Wigglesworthia glossinidia endosymbiont of Glossina morsitans morsitans (Yale colony): one gene and its partner. The protein of the gene in region 1 interacts with the protein of each later gene in a pairwise test. Links are inferred from orthologs where the notes say so. Each region holds a gene or a part of one and is shown in the gene's direction. Other genes may lie near its edges.

What was found.
Region 2: the proteins of hfq (region 1) and rho interact in binary tests that used the Escherichia coli proteins (3 or more experiments, as listed by UniProt). The link is inferred for Wigglesworthia glossinidia endosymbiont of Glossina morsitans morsitans (Yale colony) from one-to-one orthologs.

Annotation. Positions count from the first base shown.
Region 1 is NC_016893.1:621,469-624,710, reverse strand. Bases 162-3,052 are described here. They hold hfq (RNA chaperone Hfq), read left to right. Parts: upstream 162-1,407; coding sequence 1,408-1,698; downstream 1,699-3,052. Other genes in these bases: hflK (FtsH protease activity modulator HflK), read left to right, coding at 2,134-3,052; miaA (tRNA (adenosine(37)-N6)-dimethylallyltransferase MiaA), read left to right, coding at 376-1,323. In the rest of the region: more of hflK, read left to right, coding at 3,053-3,242. UniProt on the Escherichia coli protein: RNA chaperone that binds small regulatory RNA (sRNAs) and mRNAs to facilitate mRNA translational regulation in response to envelope stress, environmental stress and changes in metabolite concentrations.
Region 2 is NC_016893.1:480,565-483,887, forward strand. The notes cover bases 352-3,323. They hold rho (transcription termination factor Rho), read left to right. Parts: upstream 352-1,193; coding sequence 1,194-2,453; downstream 2,454-3,323. Other genes in these bases: trxA (thioredoxin), read left to right, coding at 596-937; rffA (dTDP-4-amino-4,6-dideoxygalactose transaminase), read left to right, coding at 2,520-3,323. Also shown: WIGMOR_RS02355 (phosphoglycerate kinase), read right to left, coding at 1-174. UniProt on the Escherichia coli protein: Facilitates transcription termination by a mechanism that involves Rho binding to the nascent RNA, activation of Rho's RNA-dependent ATPase activity, and release of the mRNA from the DNA template.

The DNA of each region.
Region 1 (3,242 bases):
TATTTAAATATAAAACATTAGCATAGTTTGTTTTAAAATTTTTGAATTAATCATTTGAAATTGTTTCATAAATAAGTAAATTTTAATATTTTTGTTAAACTAAATATTTTTTATATTTTAAAATATTATTAATATAATATTGCAATTAAATATATTCATGTAAATTTCTTTTTTTTAAGATTTGATACAAAAATAAAAATATTTTTCATTGTTTAAAAAAATGTATATTTAAATACAAAAAATTAAAATATTTATTATTCAGTTAAAAAATTATATTTAATGCTTTAAATATAAATGATATTGAAAAAAACTAATAAAATATATTAAAATATATTTTAATTCAATTATATAACATTTTATGTTGATATTTAACTTATGCATGTGACTTTAAAGCTTAAAAAATATCCTCAAGCTATTTTTCTTATGGGTCCAACAGCTTCAGGTAAAAGTGAAATAGCAGAAAAGCTCAAAAAAAAATTGCCAATTGAAATTATTAGCGTAGATTCAGCATGTATTTATCGAGATATGAATATCGGTACTGCAAAACCTTCTTTAAGTGAGATGGGATATGCTCCATATCATTTAATTGATATTTGTGATCCATCAGAAAGATATTCAATCAAAGATTTTAAAAATGATGCATTAAAAATAATGCATAAAATCATTTCAAATGGTCGTATACCACTTTTAGTAGGTGGAAGTATGTTATATTTTTACAGTTTATTTTATGGATTATCGCCGTTACCTCCATATACGCCAAAAATTCGCAATAACTTAAAAAATAAAGTTAAAAAATTTGGTTGGGATTATATATATAGAAAACTAAATAATGTTGATCCAAAATCTTCATATCGTATTCATCCCAACGATCATCAAAGATTAATACGTGCTTTAGAAATATATATTGCTTCTGGGTTTACACCTACTGAATTGTTTAATTTTCCAAAAAAAAAGTTTCGATATGATGTATGTCAATTTTTTATATTACCTAAAAAAAATATTTTACATCAAAATATTGAAAATCGTTTTTATAATATGCTCAAAAATGGTTTTCAACAAGAAGTATATAATCTTAAACTTAGAAAAAATCTAAATAAAAATTTACCTTCAATGAACTGTGTTGGTTATCGACAAATGTGGGATTATTTATCTGGAGAAATAAATTATGAAAATATGGTTTATCTCACGCTGAAAGCGACGAAAAATCTTGCCAAAAAACAAATTACATGGTTAAGTAAATGGAAAAAATCATGCTATATTATTAATACTTATACTAGTGCTTTTGCTGCGGAAAAAATATATGATCTTTTTAAGAAAAAATAATTTTTCAAATCATACTTGATTTTAAAAATTTTTTCATAGAAATGTATTAGATATATTTTTATAATATTTTATTGGGAAATAAACATGTCTAAAGGACAATCTTTACAAGATCCTTTTTTAAATACTTTACGACGCGAACGTATTCCGGTTTCTATTTATTTAGTAAACGGTATTAAACTTCAAGGTCATATTGAATCGTTTGATCAATTTGTAATTTTATTAAAAAATAGTATTAGCCAAATGATATATAAACATGCTATCTCTACAGTTGTACCAAACAATGTAAAAAAGCAAGAAACTACTTCTGATTTATGTCGCAATATAAATTACGTATGTACATCGAAATCTTCAAGTAAAGATTTTATTAATAAATAAAAAAATTTTTATTTATTAGTATGTAGTTATTTTAATGAATTAATTTTTTTAAAAAAATTATTAATATATATTTATATATATTTTACTTATTTATTTTTTTGGGTATTAACGAGTTGTTCTATTAGAAAATTTTGTTTAAAAATTTATACAACTATAATATGATATAAATTTCATGATTTTATTTAATTATTTATTTTTTTATAAAAAATGAATTAAAACTTTTCAAAATTTATTAATTTAGAAAAATTAAAAATAAAAAAATTTTTTTATATATTCACGATAGTATTCATGAAAATAAACATATATTTTTTATTCTTAATTACATTGATTTAAGTTGCGCATAATATTTAAATATTAATATTATTTAATATAAAAATTTTTTTAAACCATAAAAATCTTAAAAAATTTCTATATGAGTAAAACATGGAACATAATATGACATATAAAAATAATATCAGTCAATACAATGATCCTTGGAAAAAAGATCAGAAATATTCTGATTGCAAAGATAAAAAAGTTAATGAATATGATGCATTACCTCCAGATCTTGATGATATTTTTCGAAAATTAAGCAAAAAGTTTAACAAATTTAAAAAGAAAAATATTACAAACAAAACAAAAAAAAATCCAAAATTTTATATTGGATTTGTATTAATATTTATTTTGATTACATGGATAAGTAGTGGATTTTATACTATTAAAGAAGCAGAAAGAGGAGTAATTCTTAGATTGGGAAAATTCCATCATATCGTGCAACCAGGTTTAAACTGGAAACCAAGTTTTATTGATACAATATATCCAGTAAATGTAGAGTCCGTTAGAGAATTAGCTGCATCTGGAATTATGTTAACTTCCGATGAAAATGTAGTTAGAGTAGAAATGAATGTGCAATATAAAGTAATTCATCCTAAAAATTATTTGTTTAGTGTAACTAATGCAGATAATAGCTTACGTCAAGCTACCGATAGTGCACTGCGTGGAGTTATCGGAAAATATACTATGGATCGTATCCTGACGGAAGGACGCACACTAGTACGTAGTGATACACAAAAAATACTAGAAGAAACTATCCAACCATATAACATGGGAATTGAACTATTAGATGTAAACTTTCAAACAGCTAGACCTCCCGAAGAAGTAAAAGCAGCTTTTGACGATGCAATTGCTGCACGTGAAAATGAGCAACAATATATTAGAGAAGCAGAAGCTTATGCAAACGAAGTGCAGCCGCAAGCAAATGGAAAAGCGCAACGTATTTTAGAAGAAGGAAGAGCGTATAAAGCTCGCACTATCCTAGAAGCACAAGGAGAAGTACAAAGATTTACAAAAGTTCTACCAGAATATAAAATAGCTCCTAAAATAACAAGAGAAAGGTTATATATTGATACTATGGAACGTATTTTAAGTAAAAATAAAAAACTTTTTATTTATAATTCGCAAACTAATAATCATAATTTACTTTTATTTCCATTAGATCAGTTGCTTAAATCTTCTGAATTTAAAAATTCCACACAAAATTTAAATTCTGATAATTTTTATCAAAA
Region 2 (3,323 bases), 140 kb from region 1 along the record:
TACAACAATTACAGATTTGGCATGACTTTTTAAAGCAAAATCTATTGTCGCAATAGATTTTTGAATTCGTATATCACAAATAACCTTGTTGTTTTGAATTGGAACATTAAAATCAGTACGTATTAATATTGATTTATTTTTTAAATAAAAATCAGTTATGCATGGAATTTTCATACGAAATTGTAAATAATAATATTAGATATATATTAGAATATATCATTTTTAAAATTTAAATACTTATAAAAAAATTTTAAAATATTTGTAGATTAAAATAAAGTTGAATTTTTCTTAAATTCGTTTAAAATTTAATAAATTTTAATTTTTAAAATATTTTTGATCTATTAATTATATTTAGCAAACTAGAATTATTTATCGTATACAACTAATTATATCATAATATATAAATAAGAAACATCGATATAAATTTTAAAAAAATTAATAAGATTTTTAATTTTTTATAAAGTTAAATAAAAATTTAGAAAAATCTAATTTAGATACATTATTATGAAACAAAGTTTTCAATAATATAAAAATTTTATTTTAACTATATCAATACATGATATAATATCATAATATTATTAAAAATGGATTTAAGATGGATTATCAAGATAATATTCAAGAAATTAATGACAATGATTTTAATATAGTAGTATTACAATCTAAAAGTCCTGTTTTAGTTGATTTTTGGGCAGAATGGTGTTCTCCATGTAAATCTATGATTCCTATTTTACAAGATATATCAAAGAAGTATGTTAAAAAATTAAAATTAGTCAAAATAAATATAGAGAAAAATGCAATTATTCAAGAAAAATATCTAATTCGAAGCATACCCACTTTACTATTGTTTTTTAATCAAAATTTATTAGGAACTAAAATTGGAGTATCTTCGCAAAAAGAATTAGAATTTTTTATTGATAGCTATTTAAAAAAATTGTAGTTTATTGATTTAAATATATAAAATAAAAACAAAGTAAAAATATTTTTTTTATTTAAATTTTTTATATAAACTTAAATTAAAAAAAAATACTGAAAATATAATTAATATTATGTTTAAATTTATCAGTACGTAAGTTCATGTAAAAATAGTATAGTATAAAAAATTTTAATTTTTTCTAAAATTAGAATAAAAACTTTATATCAAGTGATTTAAAATATGATTATAAATCAATACCCGTCACCATCATTTCATGATTATGAATCTTACCGAACTAAAAAATAAGCCGGTTTCAGACTTAGTTACTCTCGGCGAAAATATGGGATTAGAAAACCTTGCTCGCATGCGTAAACAAGATATTATTTTTGCTACCTTAAAACAACACGCTAAAAGTGGAGAAGATATTTTTGGCGATGGCGTATTAGAAATATTACAAGATGGCTTTGGATTTTTACGATCAAGTGATAGCTCATATCTTGCCGGTCCAGATGATATTTATGTTTCTCCTAGTCAAATTAGGCGGTTTAATTTGCGTACAGGAGACACAATTTCTGGAAAAATTAGACCTCCAAAAGAAGGAGAACGATATTTTGCACTACTGAAAGTAGACGAAGTTAATCACGATAAACCAGAAAATTCTCGTAATAAAATTTTATTTGAAAACTTAACACCTCTACATGCAAACTCTCGTTTGAAAATGGAGCGAGGCAATGGATCTACAGAAGATCTTACTACACGAGTGCTAGATTTAGCGGCACCAATTGGCAGAGGTCAACGTGGATTGATAGTAGCTCCTCCTAAAGCAGGAAAAACAATCTTGCTACAAAATATTGCACAAAGTATTTCATATAATTACCCGGAGTGCGTTTTAATAGTTTTATTAATTGATGAGCGTCCCGAAGAAGTTACTGAAATGCAAAGATTAGTTAAGGGAGAAGTTATTGCATCAACTTTTGACGAACCAGCATCGCGTCACGTACAAGTATCTGAAATGGTTATTGAGAAAGCAAAAAGATTAGTAGAACATAAAAAAGATGTCATTATTTTGCTAGATTCAATTACAAGATTAGCGCGTGCATATAACACGGTAGTACCTGCATCCGGAAAAGTATTGACCGGGGGAGTAGATGCTAATGCATTACATCGTCCAAAAAGATTTTTTGGAGCTGCTAGAAATATGGAAGAAGGCGGTAGCTTAACAATTATTGCCACAGCATTAATTGATACTGGATCCAAAATGGATGAAGTTATATATGAAGAATTTAAAGGAACCGGTAACATGGAACTACATTTATCAAGAAAAATAGCTGAAAAACGTGTATTTCCTGCTATTGATTACAACAGATCCGGGACAAGAAAAGAAGAATTACTAACTAGCACTGAAGAACTACAGAAAATGTGGATTCTAAGAAGAATTATTCATCCTATGAATGAAATTGACGGTATGGAATTTTTGATGAATAAATTATCTATGACAAAAACTAATAATGAATTTTTTGAAATGATGAAACGTTCTTAAAAACTTATTACAGTGATGTATAATTTATATTTACGAACAAATACTTAATATAATTAAAAATTTCTCATGTATAAAAAAACTGTAATCCCTTTTAATCAACCAACTTTAATTGGTACAGAAAAAAAATATGTTAGTATTGCAATAAAAAATAATACTTTATCCGGAGATGGAGAATTTTCGCATCTTTGTTCACGTTGGTTGGAAAAAAATTTGAGAGTTAAGAAAGTTTTTCTTACACCTTCATGTACAGATGCATTAGAAATGGCTGCAATAATTTTGAATATTCAAAAAGAAGACGAAATTATTATGCCAAGCTATACATTTGTATCTACTGCAAACGCATTTGTATTACGAGGAGCAAAAATTATTTTTATAGATATTAGACCTGATACGCTAAATATTGATGAAAAATTAATTGAATCTGCAATTACAAAAAAAACTAAAGCTATCGTAGTTATTCATTATGGAGGCATATCCTGCGCAATGGATACAATCAAAAATATATCAAAAAAATATAAGCTTTGGATTATAGAAGATAGCGCACAAAGTATTTTAGCAAAATATAAAAATTTTTATTTAGGCAGTATCGGTCATCTTGGATGTTTAAGTTTTCATAGCACAAAAAACTTAACTTCTGGAGGAGAAGGAGGAGCAATTTTAATTAACGATGAATCGTTAATTGAAAGAGCAAAAATAATTAGAGAAAAAGGAACAAACCGTTCATTATTAATTGAAGGTAAAATAGACAAATATACTTGGCACAGTTTAGGTTCTAGTTACTTAATGTCGGATCTTCAAGCAGCTTATTTATGGGCACAATTAAAACTTTCAGAAAATATTCACATAAAAAGAATGAAATTATGGAATAAC